Regions from separate parts of the Streptomyces sp. NBC_01808 genome, predicted to be linked through region 1. Evidence: riboswitches for the same ligand, from Rfam matches in the RefSeq annotation. Region 1 holds a riboswitch; the other holds the start of a gene.
What was found. A riboswitch is a leader RNA that binds a small molecule or an ion and turns the genes downstream of it on or off. The one in region 1 is predicted to bind glycine.
Positions count from the first base shown of each region.

Region 2: another riboswitch for glycine. It lies ahead of gcvP (aminomethyl-transferring glycine dehydrogenase); the one in region 1 lies ahead of gcvT (glycine cleavage system aminomethyltransferase GcvT).

Region 1 is NZ_CP109072.1:6,224,623-6,233,913, reverse strand. It holds gene OG946_RS27670 (ABC transporter permease) at 1-481, opposite strand, end outside; gene OG946_RS27665 (ABC transporter substrate-binding protein) at 557-2,287, opposite strand; gene OG946_RS27660 (ABC transporter permease) at 2,395-3,393, opposite strand; gene OG946_RS27655 (enhanced serine sensitivity protein SseB C-terminal domain-containing protein) at 3,763-4,563, opposite strand; gene OG946_RS27650 (enhanced serine sensitivity protein SseB) at 4,696-5,469, opposite strand; gene OG946_RS27645 (hypothetical protein) at 5,601-6,206, shown strand; gene OG946_RS27640 (AAA family ATPase) at 6,253-6,828, opposite strand; glycine riboswitch at 6,981-7,078, shown strand; glycine riboswitch at 7,079-7,196, shown strand; gene gcvT (glycine cleavage system aminomethyltransferase GcvT) at 7,227-8,360, shown strand; gene gcvH (glycine cleavage system protein GcvH) at 8,462-8,836, shown strand; gene glyA (serine hydroxymethyltransferase) at 8,890-9,291, shown strand, end outside.
Region 2 is NZ_CP109072.1:671,565-680,855, reverse strand. It holds gene OG946_RS02640 (small basic family protein) at 1-203, shown strand, start outside; partial or broken gene OG946_RS02635 (DUF881 domain-containing protein) at 656-1,489, shown strand; gene OG946_RS02630 (FHA domain-containing protein) at 1,646-2,470, shown strand; gene ftsR (transcriptional regulator FtsR) at 2,504-3,226, shown strand; gene OG946_RS02620 (bifunctional nuclease family protein) at 3,280-3,753, shown strand; gene OG946_RS02615 (MerR family transcriptional regulator) at 3,912-4,511, shown strand; gene OG946_RS02610 (DNA polymerase IV) at 4,627-5,997, shown strand; gene OG946_RS02605 (PRC-barrel domain-containing protein) at 6,027-6,431, opposite strand; glycine riboswitch at 6,572-6,668, shown strand; gene gcvP (aminomethyl-transferring glycine dehydrogenase) at 6,847-9,291, shown strand, end outside.

The DNA.
Region 1 (9,291 bases):
CGGCCAGGGCGATGCCCATCGCCGCGCGGTCGAAGACCGACCCCGGGCGCAGCGCCGAGATCACGCCCGTCGTCACCCCGGAGACCAGCCACAGCACGGCGGCGCCGATGGCCAGCGAGGCGGTGACCGGCAGCCGGTCCATCATCTCCGGCCAGACCTCCACGTGCTTGCGGAAGGAGTAGCCGAGGCAGGGCGCGTTGCACTGCGACGGGTCGGGGCCGAAGTTGAACTCCCGGCCGGCGAAGATGCCGCGGATGAAGTCCCAGTACTGGACGTAGACGGGATCGTCGAGGCCGAGGTTCTTCTTGACCGCTTCGATCGTCTTGGGGTCCGGGCTCTTGCCGATGTACTGCGCGGCGAGCTGGTCGGGGGTGCTGCCGGCGAGCCGCGGCAGGACGAAGAAGATGGCGTAGGTGATGGCGCTCACGACGAACAGCAGCACCACTGCGGCCATCAGCCGCCGGATGAGATACGCGAACACGAGGGCGTGCCTTCCACGGTCCGGGCGGCGCGGGCGGTGCCGGTGAGGGCACCGCCCGCGCAGCCGGTGGAGATGCTACTTCAGGCCGAGGTTCAGGTAGTCGTACTGACCGCTGAACGCCTGCGAGACCACCAGGTTGGTGAGCTGGTCCGAGCGCTGGTGCAGGACCTTGAAGTAGGAGAGGGGCACGATCGCCGCCGTCTCCAGCATCTTCTTGTCCACCTCGGCGTACGCCTTGGCGCGTGCCGCCTCGTCGGGGTCCGCGATCGAGTCGTCCAGGAGCTTGTTGATCTCCGGGTCGTCCAGGTACGAGATGTTCGTGTTACCGGACTCGCCGAGCGCGCCGCCGTTGGCGATCTGCTGGAGGAAGCCGTAGCCGCTGGGCCAGTCGGAGCCCCACTGCATCATGTACAGACCGGCGTTGTTGTCCTCGGTCCACTTGCGGGAGCCCGCGAAGTCGGTGAAGTACTTGCCGCCGGGGAACTTCTGGATCTCGGCGTTGATGCCGACCTTCTTCAGGGCCGCCTGGATCGCGGTGGCGTTGTCGATCTCGTCCTGCCGCTCGGTGCGCGCGGTCAGCACGGTGTCGAACCCGTCGGGCTTGCCGCACTCCTTCAGCGCGGCCTTGGCCTTGTCGACGTCGCCCTTGTTGCCCTCGGTGGCGTACGGGTCGTCGTACGCCTCGTGGCTCGGGACGTCCGGGGGCAGCGCGGTGGTGGCGATGTCACCCTTGGGCTCGCCGCCGAGCGCGCGCATCGAGGAGTCCTTGTCGACGGCGAACTCCACGGCCTTGCGGCAGTTGACGTCGTCGAAGGGCGCGAGCTGCGTGTTCATGGCCAGGTAGGTCAGCCGGCCACCGGTCGGGTTGTCGATCATGTTGGACTTGTCCCGCAGGAGCTGGGACTGGGTCTGACCGGTGACGCCGAGGGCGTCGAACATGACGTGGGTCTTGCCGGCCTCGATGTTCTTGTCGATGGTCTCGGCGTTGACCTTGAACCGGACCTCGATCTTGTCCGGGAGCTGCTTGCGGATCTTGTCCGTCTTGGGGTCCCACTGGTCGTTGCGGACCAGGGTGGCGGACTTGTCCTGCTCGAAGCTCTCGAACTTGTACGAGCCGGAGGAGACGATGTTCTTCTGGTAGTCCGAGCCGTTGTCCTTGTCCCGCGGCACCGGCGCCGTCTGGGTCATGGCCACCAGGTAGTCGAACTCCTGGAACGCCTGGTCGAGCTTGAAGACGATCGTGTGGTCGTCCGGGGTCTGGATGGACGAGATGCCCTCTTCGCTCTTGTCCTTGTACGGACCCTTGTAGTCGTCAGGGTTCTGCAGGTACTGGGCGAAGTAGTTCGGGCCGAGGGAGAGCACGTCGCGGGCGTAGTTGCTCCGCTCGACGGCGTACTTGACGTCACCGGCCGTGATCTCGGTGCCGTCCTCGTACTTGACGCCCTTCTTGATCTTGTACGTCCAGGTCTTGCCGCCGTCGGACGCCTCACCGGGGCCCTCGGCGAGGTCCGGCACCGGCTCCGCGGCCTGCGCGCCCGGGCCTGGGGCGTAGGTCATGAGGGAGCGCGCGTACAGGCGGCTGAAGTTCCACACGTAGCCGTAGTACGTGTTGCCCGGGTCCATCGAGTCCGGCACGTCGGCGGACTCGTAGACGAGGGTCCCGCCCTTCTTGTCGGAGGCGTTGAGGACCTTCTCGATCGCCGCGTTCGCGGCGGCGCCGCCGCCCTCGCCGTCGGAGTCGTCGTCGTTGCCGCCACCGCCGCAGGCGGAGACGGTCAGCGCGACCGAGACGGCAACCGCGAGCATGGCGGCTGATTTCGACCTGAGTTTCATGGTGAGGCGTTGCCCCCTGGTTCGGAGTGATGGGACGAGAGCGGGAACGGCGGATGCCGCGCCCAGTCGGCTTCTTGGCGTCATCGGCGGCCCTTGGGATCGAGTGCGTCCCTGAGCCCGTCGCCCAAGAGGTTGAAGGCCAGCACGGACAGGAAGATCGCCACGCCCGGTACGACCATGAACATCGGATCGACCTGGTAGTAGTCGATCGCGCTGCTCAGCATGCCGCCCCAGGAGGCCTGCGGCGGCTGGATGCCCACGCCGAGGAAGCTGAGCGCCGCCTCGAAGAGGATGTTGGTCGGGATCAGCAGGGTGGAGTAGACGAGGATCGGCCCCACCAGGTTCGGCAGCAGCTCCCGGAAGAGGATGAAGGGGCCGCGCGCGCCCAGGCTCTTCGCCGCCTCCACGAACTCGCGTTCGCGGAGACTGAGCGTCTGTCCGCGGACGATACGGCCGATATACGGCCAACTGAAGAAGCCGATGACGAAGATCAGCACACCGATGTGGAGCTGCAGCCCCTTCAGCCCGAACGCGCCGCCCTGCAGCGCGGCCGAGATGGAGATGGCGAAGAGCAGCACCGGGAAGGCCAGGAACGTGTCCATGGTCCGGCTGATGATCGTGTCCGCCCACTTGCCGTAGTAGCCGGCGATCACGCCGAGGACGGTGCCGATCACGACGGCGACCATGGTGGCGCCGAAGGCGACGAGCAGCGAGACCCAGGAGCCCTCCAGGATCCGGGTGGCGATGTCGCGGCCGAGCCGCGGCTCGATGCCCAGCGGGTGGTCCCAGCTCATGCCGCCGAAGGAGCCGTACGGGGTGGCCAGGGAGGGGTCGACGAGGTCCTGGTTGAGCCTGTTGGGGTCGAGCCCGAAGATCGACTGGATCGGCCGGGAGAGCGCGGCGATCAGGATGAGGAACACCACGACGACGCCGCCGGCCATGGCGACGCGGTCGCGCTTCAGCCGCATCCAGGCGATACGCCCGAGCGAACGGCCCTCGATCCGGCTCTTGTCCACGCCCTCGACGAGAGCTTCCGGCGTCGCCTCGGTGGCGCCGGTGGTCTCGATAGGTGCCGTCATGTTGTGGGGACCCCTCTCGAGCGGCGGCGTCCCGCCGTCGTCTGCCGCGGTAGCGGCTCAATCGCTTCGCTGGTGCAAGTCATGCCGTGGTGCCGTGATCCGTGGTGCCGTCGTGCCTGGTGCCCGTAGTGCCTGATCGTGAAGCCCTGCCGTCGCACAGGGGAACGACAGCTTCCTGCGGGGGGAGTCTTCAATGCGCCTGCGATCACTCGCCAGACCCCAAGGGGAATGGATGCGCAAACGTGATGCGATGCAGTGGATAACCGTTATCCGGACATCCGACCGCCGCTGAGCGGATCTTCACCGGCACGATATCGGGACACGTACGGACATAACGGGGTCAGGCGGGAGGTCGGGCGGGCCGGCGGCTCAATACTGCGGGGCGGGTCCCGGCTGCCAGCCGGACTGCGGGGCGCCGCCCGCGGAGTACGGCGGCGGGTAGCCGTAGCCGGCGGGCGGGGCGGCCGGGCCGCCGCCGTAGGCGCCGCGGTCGAAGAACGGCCGGGAGTTCGCCCGCATCCACATCGCCACCGGGTCGTGGTCGTCGGCCAGCGCCACCGTGGAGACCGCCAGGCCCGGGGGCACGGCGGCCACGGACTCCTGCATCATCGACTGCGCCGCGGCGACGGACTGCGCGCCCGTGTCGTACAGGTCTATGCCGATGGCGAGGTACGGCTCGCCGAGCGCCGGCTGCACCCAGGCGCGGCAGAGCGTGCGCACGGCGGGGGTGCGGTGGGCGGTCTGGCCCAGCAGGGCGTAGAACTGCGCGACGTCCACGACCGGTTCCGCGATCCGCAGCGGGCCCGCGGGCAGCCGGTCCAGGCCCGTGGCCACCCGGCGCAGGTCGAGCCAGGGGACGCCGACGCCGCCGCCCGCGGCGTGCGGGTCGAGCCAGAGGCCCCAGCGGTCGGGGTAGAGCGCGGCGGCGATCTCCGCCCCGGCGACGGGCTCGTGGGCGCCGGCCCAGCCGCTGGCGGCCAGCTCGCGGTCGGAGCTGAAGCAGGGCGCGTAGGCGTGGCCCTCGACCTGCATGCTGCCGTACTGCGCGTCCGGCGAGTCGGGGCGGCCCTGCCAGAGCAGCATCCACACCTGCCCGGCGGCCAGCTCGGCGAGCAGCGCCTCGTACGCGTCGTACCTGCCGGGAGCCACCTGGCGGACCAACTGGTCCACGCCCGCTCCCGGCGCCCGCCCGCTCGCGCCCCCGTTCACCCTGGGCCCCAACCCTTCGTCTCGGCCGCCGCCGCTCCCGGGCACGCGTGTACGCCCGGAAAGGTCATCAAACCAGCTTAGAGCCTGACCGCGTCAGCCGACCCGGATGTAGAACGGCTCGACCTTGGCCCGCATCCAGGTGATCACCGGGTCCACCGCGGCGTCGAGGAAGACCAGTTGGACCTTCCACGGCACCGGCTGCGCGCCGAGCGCGCGGCCCAGCGCCTCCACCGTCGCCTGCCTGCTCTCGTCGTACGTGTCCAGCAGCTCCACCCCGATGTAGAGCTGCTCCGCACCGCCCTCGACGCTCGCGAGCCCCCGGCGCGCGCTGCGTACCACCCCGATCCGCTCGAACTCCTCCCGCGCGACCGCCAGGAAGTCCACCGGGTCGTCCTGCCAGTCCGGCGTGAACAGCCGCACCCGGCCGCCGCGCGCCTCCCCCGGCAGCCGCGGCGCCCCGCGGTCCCTGCACAGCTCCGCGACCGCCGCCGGCGGCAGCGGCACGCCGACCGTGCCGCCGGGGTTGACCGCGATGCCGACCTGCGGCGGCAGCCCGCGGGCGAACTCGCGGGCCGGGGCGACGGTGAACGACATGTGGGAGCCGCTGACCCGCAGGAACTCCTCCTGCGAGGAGAACACCGGCACGTACGGCGCGCCGCCTATCTCGGTCGTCGGCACGGGGAGCGAGGGGCTGTCGGGCCCGCCGCCCCCGGGCAGCGGCACCCACAGGCTGCTGCGGCCCAGCACCTCCAGCAGCCGCGGGGCGGCCTGCGGGTTGCCGAGCGAGGCGGCGAGCACCTCCTCCAGCTCGTTGCCGGGGAAGCCGCCCGTGGCGGGGGGCTGCGGGGAGCGGTAGTCGAAGCTCATCGGGACCAGCCAACTTTCGGGGGATGAACGTCGGCACCCTAACGGCTGCGAGCACTCGCGGGCGAAGCCCGCACCTGCCCACGGTGGAGTCCTCTCACCCTCACGACCTCGCGACAGGGAGCCCGTTTTCCATGCGTACGCACCGAATGGCCGGCCTCGCCGCCACCGTCGTCTCCGCCGTCGCCGGCGGCGCCCTCGTGCTCGGCATGGCCGGGCCCGTCGCCGCCGCCGGGGACGCCGCAGGGGGCGGGCACCCCGACGTCCTGCCCGCGGCTTCCGCCCCGGCCGCCGCCGACGTCGACCCCTCGACGCTGCACCTGCTGGCGCAGCTCGGGCAGCTCACCGCCGCCACGGCCCGGACCGTCGAGCAGGTCCAGCAGGCGGTCGCCGACGGGGGCTTGCAGAACCCGCGCACGCTGCCCGACGTGCGGTCGCACCTGGACGCGGTGGACGCGGCGGCGAGGGCCGAGGGCAAGGTGAAGTCGATGAAGGCGCGGAAGACGACCGCCCTGGCGCAGGCCGTCGGCTCACTGCGGGAGGAACTGACAGGACTGGTACGGGCCGGGCAGGCGGGCGACAGGGCGGCGGTGGCGGCGCGGGCCCCGGTGACCGTGACGGCGCTGGTACGGGTCCTCGCGGCGACGGCGGTCAGCGGGCTGGTGCCCGCGGGGCAGGTGCCGCAGATGCCGCAGAACGCGGCGGTGCCGCCGAGGCTGCCGGCGCGGTCCGGCGCGTAACGGCCCGGCTGCCTGCCCGGTCCGGCGTGCAGCCGCGCCCGCGGGCTCAGCCGAAGCTGATCGAGCGCTGCGCCCCCGTCGCCTCCCCGTCCAGCACCAGCACCGAGTCGCAGCCCTCCGCCGGCTGCCCGGCGTGCGCCCAGTCCAGCAGCCTCCGGTGCGCCCACCGGTGCCGGGCGAAGGCGTACCGCGACACCGCGCGCCCGCGCCGCGCCTGCCGCTCCCGCGCCACGTCCGCCGGCACGTCGAGCACCACGACGTGCACCCCGCGCCCGTACCGCCTGGCCTGCCTGGTCAGCCACCAGCGCACCCACGGCAGCGTGCCGCAGTCGTGCACGACGAGGCTGCCGCCCGCGCGGACCGCGAGACGCAGCCGCGCGTAGTGGTCGACGCGGACCAGCGGCCGGTAGGCGGCATACGGGAGCCGCGTGCCCAGCTTGCGCGCCCAGCGCTCGCGCACGTACTGCGAGTCGATCAGCCGCACCGCGGCCGGCGGCTGCGTGCGGCGCATGAGCGTGCTCTTGCCGCTGCCCGGCAGGCCGGAGATCACGACGATGTCCCCCTCGGGATATCGAAGCCGTTCCCTGGAGGCCGCCTGCTCCACCGTCACGCTGCCTCCCACGCCCCGCACCGTCGCCTCTTGCCGTCCACAAGCCTCGCAACAGCGGCGGGGCTCGACAAGGACGCAACGGAAGGTGGCCTCCCACTTCTTCCCCTGTCCCGCGGTCGAGGGCGCGTGCAATGATGGGCCCCGCCAACTGCATACCGGCCGTTCGAACCCGCGCGGGAGAGTCCCGGTGCCTCGTCGCACCGGGCGCCGAAGGAGCAAGTCCTCCCTTGAATCTCTCAGGCACCGTCACCGCGCGGGCGAGGCAGATCTGAAAAGCGGGCGTGCCCGGCCGTGCGCCGGCGCCGCCCCACCCAAGGTGCAAGCCACGCTCCCGCGGGATCGTGGCGAACCTCTCAGGTTCCGATGACAGATGGGGAGGACACGACCACCCCCTGTCCGGGAGCCTGACGATGACCACTGAGAGCCCTGCACCGCGCCGTACCGCGCTCGACGCCACGCACCGCGCCCTCGGCGCCACCATGACCGACTTCGCCGGGTGGGACATGCCGCTGCGCTACGGCAGCGAGCGCGAGGAGCACGTCGCGGTGCGCACCCGCGCCGGCCTCTTCGACCTCTCCCACATGGGCGAGATCGCCGTCACCGGCCCGCGGGCCGCGGACCTGCTGGACTACGCCCTGGTGGGCCGGCTCTCCGCGGTGCGCCCGGGCCGCGCCCGGTACACGATGATCTGCCGCGAGGACGGCGGCATCCTCGACGACCTGATCGTCTACCGGCTCGCCGACGAGGAGTACATGATCGTCGCGAACGCCGCCAACGCCCAGGTCGTCCTGGACGCCCTCGCCGAGCGGGCGGCCGGCTTCCCGGGCGCCGAGGTGCGGGACGACCGGGACGCGTACGCCCTGATCGCCGTGCAGGGGCCCAAGTCCCAGGACATCCTCGGCCGGGTCACCGACGCGGACCTGGCCGGCCTGAAGTACTACGCGGGGCTGCCCGGCACCGTCGCCGGCGCGGACGCGCTCATCGCCCGTACCGGCTACACCGGCGAAGACGGCTTCGAGCTGTTCGTACGCCCCGCGGATGCGGCCGCCGTCTGGGCGGCGCTGACCGCGGCGGGCGCGGACGACGGCCTGGTGCCGTGCGGGCTCTCCTGCCGCGACACCCTGCGTCTGGAGGCCGGCATGCCGCTGTACGGGCACGAGCTGACCACCGCGCTCACGCCCTTCGACGCCGGGCTCGGCCGGGTCGTCAAGCTCGACAAACCCGGCGACTTCGTCGGGCGCAAGGCGCTCGAACAGGCCGCCGGGCGCGCCGCGGCCGAGCCGCCGCGGGTGCTGGTCGGCCTGGTCGCCGAGGGCCGGCGGGTGCCGCGCGCGGGGTACGCGGTGGTGGCCGGCGGCCGGCGCATCGGCGAGGTCACCTCCGGCGCCCCCTCCCCCACCCTGGGCAAGCCGATCGCCATGGCGTACGTGGACGCCGCGCACGCGGCACCGGGGCCCTCGGCGGCCACCGGCGTGGGCGTCGACATCCGCGGCAGCCACGAGCCGTACGAGGTCGTCGCCCTGCCGTTCTACAAGCGCCGCTGACCGGCTCCGCAAGAGCCCCTCACCCTTTCCGCGGCGGACCCTCGACCGCGCCACCAGCGCCCCTTTACGCCTCTGACGTCCCGATCCTGGAGAATCGCCTTATGAGCAACCCTGAGCACCTGCGCTACAGCAAGGAACACGAGTGGGTCGCGACCGCCGACGGGGTCGCCACCGTCGGCATCACCGCCCACGCCGCGAACGCGCTCGGCGACGTCGTCTTCGTCCAGTTGCCGGACGTGGGCGCCGCGGTCACCGCGGGCGAGCCCTGCGGCGAGCTGGAGTCGACGAAGTCCGTCTCCGACCTCTACGCGCCGGTGACCGGGGAGGTCACCGAGACCAACCAGGACGTCGTGGACGACCCGGCGCTGGTGAACTCCGGCCCGTTCGAGGACGGCTGGCTGTTCCGGGTGCGCGTCTCGGCCGAGGCCGCCGACCTGATGTCCGCCGCCGAGTACACCGCGTTCACCGCGGGCTGAGCTCCGCCGCCGCAGCCCCGCCCGCCCGCGTCCCTCTCTCCCCGGAAGGTCCCATGTCCCTTCTGAACGGCTCGCTCCACGAGGTCGACCCCGAGGTCGCCGCCGCCGTGGACGCCGAACTCAAGCGCCAGCAGTCCACCCTCGAAATGATCGCCTCGGAGAACTTCGCCCCGGTCGCCGTGCTGGAGGCGCAGGGCTCGGTCCTCACCAACAAGTACGCCGAGGGCTACCCCGGCCGCCGCTACTACGGCGGCTGCGAGCACGTCGACGTCGCCGAGGAGCTGGCCCGCGAGCGGGTCAAGGCGCTCTTCGGCGCCGAGGCGGCGAACGTCCAGCCGCACTCGGGCGCGTCGGCGAACGCGGCGGCGATGTTCGCGGTGCTCAAGCCCGGCGACACGATCCTGGGCCTGGACCTGGCCCACGGCGGGCACCTGACCCACGGCATGAAGATCAAC
Region 2 (9,291 bases), 5.6 Mb from region 1:
TGCGGGCCATGCTCGACGGGATCTTCGACGACAAGGTCTTCGTGGTGTCGTTCCTGTCGAACGTCGTCGTGGCCGCGCTGATCGTCTTCCTCGGCGACAAGCTGGGCGTCGGCGCGCAGCTCTCCACGGGCGTCGTGGTCGTCCTCGGGATCCGGATCTTCTCCAACGCCGCCGCCATCCGGCGGCACGTCTTCCAGGCGTGATGCCCGTGTCCGACGAGACTCCGCCGAACTCCCCGCGCCCGGGCGACCCGCCCGCCGCGTACCCGCAGGGCACGCCGGGCGTACCGCCGACACCGCCCGCACCGCCGCGCCCACCGGCGCCCCGGCACCAGCCGCCGCGGCACGCCTCGCGCGAGCACTCGCCGCCGCGCCACTCGCGCGACCAGCCGCCGCAGCCGCCGCGCAAGCCGCCGCAGCAGCGGCCAGAGCCGCCCCAGCGGCGGTCCGAGGGGCCGCAGCCGCCCGCACAGCGGCCGCCCGCTCAGCAGCCGCCCCGGAAGCCCCCGGCGCAGCAGCCTCCGGGGCAGCAGCCTCCCGGGGGGCAACAGCAGCCGCCCGGGCAGCAGCGCCCCTCCGGGCAGTCGCGCACCCCGGCGCCGCAGCAGCGTCCGCCCACGCAGCAGCGTCCGCCCACGCAGCAGCGTCCGCCCACGCAGCGGCGGCCTCCCGCGCCGCAGCTCCCCGGCCCTCCCTCGCCGCCCGAGCGCACCGCGCCCGCCGAGCGCTCCGCGCCTCCCGAGCCGCCTGCCCCGCCCGAGCCGGAGCTCGGCGCCGGCCGGCGCCGCCTGGTCGACGCCGTGTGGCCGCTCCGGCTGACCCGCTCGCAACTGATCGTCGCCCTGCTGCTGTTCGTCCTCGGCCTGGGTCTGGCCATCCAGGTCCGCTCCACCGGCGAGTCCAGCGCGCTGCGCGGCGCCCGCCAGGAGGACCTCGTACGGATCCTCGACGAACTCGATGACCGCACCCAGCGGTTGGAGGACGAGCGGGAGCGGCTGGAGGACCAGAAGGCGGAGCTGGAGAACAGCTCCGACCAGGCGGAGGAGGCGCGCCGCCAGACCGAGGCCAAGGAGCGCCAGCTCGGCGTGCTGGCCGGCACGGTCGCCGCCGAGGGCCCCGGCATCGAGATCACCGTCCGTGGTCCCGAGGGCGCCGTCGAGGCGGACATGCTGCTGGACACGATCCAGGAGCTGCGCGCGGCCGGTGCGGAGGCGATCCAGATCAACGGCGTGCGCGTGGTCGCGGGCACGCACTTCGCCGACGCCGGCGAGAGCGACGTGGCGATCGACGGGCGCCGGGTCTCCCAGCCGTACGTCTTCCGCGTGATCGGCCGGGCCGAGGATCTGCAGCCCGCGCTGAACATCCCCGGTGGGGTGGTTCAGACCATGGAGGAGGAGCAGGCTACGGTGTCCATCGAGCCCCGGGACACGGTCCTCGTGGACGCCTTGCGGCGGGAGAAGCGGCCTGACTACGCTCGGTCGTCGTCGTGACCTCATGGTTACGGGGGGTCGACGCATCGGCTGCGGTCGCGTAAGGGAAACTGTCCGGGGGTTGTGGACGTTCAGTGAATGTCCGGTGCCGCTGATGCGCGTGTCGAGTGACCTGCTCGTACACGGGCCTGTCCGACGGTCAAGGGGAAATCGCCCGTGAAGTTGTTCGCTAAGTTGTTCGGGAGGGGCTCGGCGGATCGGCCGGGCCGGCACCGCGCCGCGTCCCAGGGCGGCGAGGCCGGCGAGCGCGCCTTGTACCGGGATCAGGCGCCTCCGCCGCCCGGCGACATTTCGGGTGGTCAGGGCGAGTCTTATGTTGACCCTGCCGCGTCGGGCCGCATAGGTTTCGGGGAACCATCAACCTCAAGTGCGGGTGGAGGGTTCGCCCCCGGCTCGCATCCGCCCGACGCCGCTGCGGGCGCTCCGCAGCAGGAGGCACAGTCCATGGACCTGCCGGTATGCAACAGGTGTGGGGCCCGGAACGCCCAGGCGAGCCGGTTCTGCTCCAACTGCGGCGCCCCGCTGCGGGCCGGTGTGGCCGAGCGTCCCTCGGAGACCACCACCACGATCTCCATCTCGGGCATCGAGGCATACGAGGCCGAGGCCGCCAGCGGCGGGCAGACGCTGCCGCCGCTGTCGCCCGAGGCGCAGGCGGCCGTCGACGCGCTGCCGCCCGGCTCCGCGCTGCTCGTCGTCCGCCGCGGCCCCAACTCCGGGGCGCGCTTCCTGCTGGACAGCGAGCTGACCACCGTCGGGCGCCACCCGCAGAGCGACATCTTCCTGGACGACGTCACGGTCTCCCGGCGGCACGTGGAGTTCCGCCGGACCCCTGACGGCCGGTTCTCGGTCGCCGACGTCGGCAGCCTCAACGGCACGTACGTCAACCGCGAGCGGATCGACGAGTTCGAGCTGACCAGCGGGGACGAGGTGCAGATCGGAAAGTTCCGGCTGGTGTTCTTCGCCAGCCGGCGCGCCGCCTGAGGGCGGGGAGCACACGACCACGGGACGGAAGCGATGGGCGACACCCCGAGGGGCGGCACCGCCGCTCCGGAAGCGGACCGGCCGGACCGACGCCGGGCGCGCGACCGGCAGTTGAGCATCGGGGGCGTCCTCGCCGTGCTCCGCGAGGAGTTTCCCGAGGTCACCATCTCCAAGATCCGCTTCCTGGAGTCGGAGGGCCTGGTGGAGCCGCAGCGCTCGCCGGGCGGCTATCGCAAGTTCGGCGCCGCGGACGTCGAGCGGCTGGCCCGGATCCTGCGCATGCAGCGGGATCACTACCTGCCGCTCAAGGTCATCCGTGAGCAGTTGGACGCCGACCCCGTGGCCGGCGCCGGGACCGGGGCCTCCGCCGTCGCGGAGGCCCCGCACGATCCCCGTATCGACCGGGAGACGCTGCTGCGCACCGCCGCGGTCGGCGAGGACGAGCTGGCGTCCTGGGAAGAATTCGGTCTGGTCGCCCCGGACGCCGACGGGCTCTACGACGCGGACGCGGCCGCCGTCGCCCGCCTGGTGGCCGAGCTGGGCAGCTACGGGGTGCAGGCGCGCCACCTGCGCGGCCTCAAGGCCGCCGCGGACCGCGAGGCCGGCCTCGTCGAACAGGTCATCGGCCCGCTCCGGGGGCACCGCAGCCCGCAGACGCGGGCCCACGCGGAATCCACCGCCGAACGGCTGATCGAGCTGTCCGCGCGGCTGCACACGACCCTCGTACGGTCCTCACTGCGGGTCGCCGGCAACTGACCGGTCCCGTGCTCGACTACCCAAAACCGCCGGGGTCGGCCTAGGGTTGCTGTGTGAACGAGCTCGACGTTGTGGGTGTCCGGGTGGAAATGCCCTCGAACCAACCGATCGTTCTCCTGCGTGAAGTGGGCGGCGACCGGTACCTCCCCATCTGGATCGGTCCTGGGGAGGCGACGGCGATCGCCTTCGCGCAGCAGGGCATGACCCCCGCGCGCCCGCTGACCCATGACCTGTTCAAGAATGTGCTGGACGCGGTCGGCCAGGAGCTGTCCGAGGTCCGGATCACCGACCTGCGGGAGGGCGTGTTCTACGCCGAGCTGGTCTTCTCCGGCGGCGCCGAGGTGAGCGCCCGCCCCTCCGACGCCATCGCGCTCGCGCTGCGCACCGGCACGCCGATCTACGGCAGCGAGGGCGTGCTCAACGACGCGGGGATCTCGATCCCGGACGAGCAGGAGGACGAGGTGGAGAAGTTCCGCGAGTTCCTCGACCAGATCACGCCCGAGGACTTCGGTACGAACCCCCAGTGAGAGCCGCCCCCGGTAGCCCGCCCGGGCCTACCGCACGGGCGCCGTCGGCAAACCACCCGTAGGGTGATGAGCACCCGGCGTGCGCCGTGTGGCGTTCGTTGACGCGCCCGGGGCGACTGCCTACCGTCGGGTGGCAGGTCAGGGAGCGGGAGGTCGGCGTGGTGGTCACGGGCGGCGGGAGATCGGCCGGTGGGGGCGGAGCTGTTCCGCTGTACGGGCACGGCGCGGAGCCCGCGAGGCGGCCGCAGGCCGCGTCTGCGGCCCCGGACGAGGTCGGCTACCGGGGACCGGCGGCGTGCGCCGCGGCCGGCATCACGTACCGGCAGCTCGACTACTGGGCCCGTACGGGCCTGGTCGAGCCGAGCGTCCGCCCCGCGAACGGCTCGGGCGCCCAGCGGCTCTACGGCTCCCACGACGTCGTCGTACTCAAGATCGTCAAGCGGCTGCTGGACGTCGGGGTCTCGCTGCAGAGCATCAGGACGGCCGTGCGCCACCTGCGCGCCGCAGAGCCGGCCGACCTGCGGCGGATGACCCTCATCAGCGACGGCGCCACGGTCTGCGAGTGCACGTCACCCGACGAGGTCGTCGAGCTGCTCCAGGGCGGCCAGGGGATCTTCGGCATCGCCGTCGGCGTGGTCTGGAGAGACGTGCAGGCCGCCCTCGCGCAGTTGCACGCGGAGCGCATCGACACCGGCGAGACGCTGGTCGGGCACAACGCCGCCGACGAGCTGGCGCGCCGCCGCAGCCGCGCCGGCTGACGCCCCTCCGGCAGCCCGGCCGGTGGCGTCCCGCGCCCCGGCCCGCACGGCGCCGTCACGGCCGTCTGACGGCCGCTGCGGGGCCGATGTCGTACCCATGGGGGACCATCACCGTGTGAGAAGCGCCCCGTCAGTCCTGCACCTGGACATGGACGCGTTCTACGCCGCCGTCGAGCAGGCCGCCAAGCCGAGCCTCAGGGGCAAGGCCGTGATCGTCGGCGGTCTCGGCCCCCGCGGCGTGGTGGCCACCGCGTCGTACGAGGCCCGGGTCTTCGGGGTGCACTCGGCCATGGCCATGGGCATGGCCCGCCGGCTCTGCCCGAACGCCGCGTTCCTCATCCCCCGATTCCGGCTCTACCAGCAGGTCAGCGGCCAGGTCATGGCGCTGCTCGGGGAGCTGTCGCCGTTGGTGGAGCCGCTGAGCCTGGACGAGGCGTTCGTCGACCTCGAAGCCGGCGGCACGCCCGCGGAGGAGGCGGCGCTACGGAGCGTGGCGCGCCGGCTGCGCGCCGACATCCGCGCCGCCACGGGCCTCACCGGGTCCGTCGGGCTCGCCGCCTCCAAGATGCTCGCCAAAGTCGCCTCCGAGCTGGCCAAGCCGGACGGGCTCGTCGTGGTCCCGCCGGGCGGCGAGCGGGCGCTGCTGGGGCCGATGAACGTGCGTACGCTGCCGGGCGTCGGCCCGGCGACGGCGGACACGCTGCGCCGGGCCGGGATCACCACGGTCGGGGAGGTCACGGACGCCGGCGAGGACGAGATGGTGCGGCTGCTGGGCAAGGCGCACGGCACCGGGATTCACGTGATGGCGCTGGGTCTGGACGAGCGGCCGGTGGTCGCGGACCGGGACACCAAGTCCGTGTCCGTCGAGGACACCTTCGACGTCGACCTCACCGACCGGGTCCGGATCCGCACCGAGGTCGAGCGGCTGGCGCGGCGGTGCGTGACGCGGCTGCACGGCGCGGGGCGCTCCGGCCGCACGGTGGTCCTCAAGGTCCGGCGGTACGACTTCTCCACCCTCACCCGCTCCGAGACCCTGCGCGGGCCCACGGACGACCCGGCCGTGGTCACCGAGGCGGCGCTGCGGCTGCTGGACAGCGTGGAGACGACCGCGGGCGTGCGGCTGCTGGGCGTCGGCGTGAGCGGGCTCGCGGACTTCACGCAGGAGGACCTGTTCGCGCAGGCGGGCCAGGCGCCGGAGGTGCAGCACGGGCCGGTGGACGCCGACGGCCCGGTGGCGCTGCCGCCGCCGGAGCCGCCCCCGCGGCCCGCCGCGGCGGAGCCGGAGCCGGCCGCGCCGCAGTGGCTGCCGGGGCTGGACGTGCGGCACGCGGAGCACGGCCCCGGCTGGGTGCAGGGCAGCGGCGTCGGCCGGGTCACCGTGCGGTTCGAGGTGCCGGGCTCCGCGCCCGGGCGGGTGCGTACGTTCGCCGCGGACGACCCGGCGCTGACGCCCGCGGACCCGCTGCCGCTGGCGCCGGGCGGCTGACGCCGGCGCTGATGTCCGGCGGCTGCCGGTCAGTCGTCGGAGCCGGCGACCTCGCCGAAGTCCCGGTCCTGCGGCGGCTGCTGCTGCGGCTGGGTCTTGGCGACCTCAGGCGGCAGCGTCATGCCGTAGTGGTGGTAGAGCTGGAGCTCCTGCGCGGGGGAGAGGTGCCGGCCCACACCGAAGTCCGGCGCGTCCTTGATCAGCTCCCGTTCGAACGGGACCCGCAGCCCTTCGTCCGCCAGCTCGCTCGGCCCCAGCGGCACGAACGCGTCCCGGTGGAACAGGCCCGTGCGCACCGCCGCCCACTGCGGGGCGCCGGTGGCGTCGTCGAGGTACACCTCGTCGACGGTCCCGAGCTTGTCGCCGTTGCTGTCGTACGCGCGCACGCCGATCAGGCTCCGGGGGTCGATGTCGGTCTGCACGGTGCCTCCCACGTCTCGTCACAGCTCCGCTGCCTCCACGTAACGGCACAACCCGCCCCGCGGCCACTCGGCGGGCGCCGCCCGGGCGCACGGGAGCCGGCGCCCGCGCCGGGATGCGCGGGGGCGTGCGCTGGTACGCTGATCGTGGCTGCAGACCCCGTGCGGGAGAGTCCTCCGCCCGCCAGCCGGAGGCGCCGAAGGAGCAACTCCTCCCCGGAATCTCTCAGGCCCCCGTACCGCACGGACGAGGTCACTCTGGAAAGCAGGGCGGGCCGCCGCGCGGCCCTTCCTCACCGACGGTGCAAGCCGGGCCGCCCGCAGTCAGGGCGTGCCGGTGAAGCTCTCAGGTCCGGATGACAGAGGGGGAGGCCGTACGGGTGCCCGGCCCAGGGGCATCCGCGAAGGTCCGCGCGACCAGGAGGCCCCTTTGTCCGAGACGAACGCCCACCGCATCCCGCTTTCCGCCCTGGAGCGCGGCACGCCCTTCGAGCAGCGCCACATAGGACCGGACGCGGGCGACCGGGCCAAGATGCTCGCCCAGGTCGGCTACGGCTCGCTGGACGAGCTGACGGAGGCCGCCGTACCCGGCTCGATCAAGGGCACCGGCGCGTTCACGCTGCCCGCGGCCCGCTCCGAGGCCGAGGTGCTGGCCGAGCTGCGCGGCCTGGCGGCGCGCAACGAGGTGCTCACCTCCATGATCGGCCTCGGTTACCACGGCACCCACACGCCGCCCGTCATCCTGCGCAACGTCATGGAGAACCCCGCCTGGTACACGGCGTACACCCCGTACCAGCCGGAGATCTCCCAGGGCCGTCTGGAGGCGCTCCTCAACTTCCAGACCGTCGTCTCCGACCTCACCGGGCTGCCCACCGCCGGCGCCTCGCTGCTCGACGAGGGCACGGCCGCCGCCGAGGCGATGGCCCTGTCCCGGCGCGTCGGCAAGGTCAAGGACGGCGTCTTCCTGGTCGACGCCGACACCCTGCCGCAGTCCGTCGCCGTGCTGCGCACCCGGGCGGAGCCGACCGGCGTCGAGGTCGTCGTCGCGGACCTCGCCGACGGCATCCCCGCGGAGGCGGCGGAGCGCGGCGTCTTCGGCGTGCTGCTGCAGTACCCGGGCGCCTCCGGTGCCGTACGGGACCTCGCGCCCGTCATCGAGCGGGCGCACGAGCTGGGCGCCGTCGTCACCGTCGCCGCCGACCTCCTGGCGCTCACCCTGCTGACCTCGCCCGGGGCGCTCGGCGCCGACATCGCGGTCGGCTCCAGCCAGCGGTTCGGGGTCCCCATGGGCTTCGGCGGGCCGCACGCCGGCTACATGTCCGTACGCGAGAAGTTCGCGCGCAGCCTGCCCGGGCGGCTCGTCGGCGTCTCCAAGGACGCGGACGGCGCGCAGGCGTACCGGCTGGCCCTCCAGACGCGCGAGCAGCACATCCGCCGCGAGAAGGCCACCAGCAACATCTGCACCGCGCAGGTGCTGCTCGCGGTGATGGCGTCGATGTACGCCGTCTACCACGGCCCCGAGGGCCTGGTGGCCATCGCCCGGCGCACCCACCGCTTCGCCGCGATCCTCGCCGCGGGCCTGCGGGCCGGCGGCGCCGACGTGGTGCACGGCGCGTTCTTCGACACCGTCACCGTCCGCGTCCCCGGCCGGGCCGCCGAGGTGACCGCCCGCGCCCGCAACGCCGGCGTCAACCTCCGCCTCGCCGACGCCGACCACGTCGGCATCTCCTGCGACGAGACCACGGTCCGCGAGCACCTGGCCGTCGTCTGGGACGCCTTCGGCGTCACCGGCCGGGACGTCGGTGAGCTGGACGCCGCCACCGCCGACGCGCTGCCCGCCGGGCTGCTGCGCACCGACGAGTACCTGACCCACCCGGTGTTCCACCGGCACCGCTCCGAGACCGCGCTGCTGCGCTACCTGCGCACGCTCGCCGACCGGGACTACGCGCTGGACCGCGGCATGATCCCGCTCGGCTCCTGCACGATGAAGCTCAACGCGACCGCCGAGATGGAGGCTGTCACCTGGCCCGAGTTCGCCGGGCTGCACCCCTTCGCCCCCGCCGACCAGGCCGCGGGCTATCTGACCCTCATCCGTGAGCTGGAGGAGGGCCTGGCCGCCGTCACCGGCTACGACAAGGTCTCCCTGCAGCCCAACGCGGGATCGCAGGGAGAGCTGGCGGGCCTGCTGGCCGTACGGGCGTACCACCGCGCCAACGGCGACGAGCGCCGCACCGTCTGCCTCATCCCGTCCTCCGCGCACGGCACCAACGCCGCCTCCGCGGTGATGGCCGGCATGAAGGTCGTGGTGGTGAAGACCGCGGAGAACGGCGAGGTCGACGCGGACGACCTGCGCGCGAAGATCGAGCAGTACGGCGACGAGCTGGCCGTCCTCATGGTCACCTACCCCTCGACGCACGGCGTGTTCGAGGAGCACATCACGGAGATCTGCGACGCCGTGCACGCCGCCGGCGGCCAGGTGTACGTGGACGGCGCCAACCTCAACGCGCTCGTCGGCCTCGCGGGCCCCGGGAAGTTCGGCGGCGACGTCTCGCACCTGAACCTGCACAAGACGTTCTGCATCCCGCACGGCGGCGGCGGCCCCGGCGTCGGCCCGGTCGCGGTCCGCGAGCACCTGGCCCCGTACCTGCCGAACCACCCGCTGCAGCCCGCCGCGGGTCCCGAGACGGGCGTGGGGCCGGTCTCGGCGGCGCCGTGGGGCTCGGCCGGGATCCTGCCGATCTCGTGGGCGTACATGAAGCTCATGGGCGAGGACGGGCTGCGCCGCGCCAGCCAGGTCGCGGTGCTCGGCGCCAACTACGTGGCCAAGCGGCTGGAGCCGCACTTCCCGGTGCTGTACGCGGGTCCCGGCGGGCTC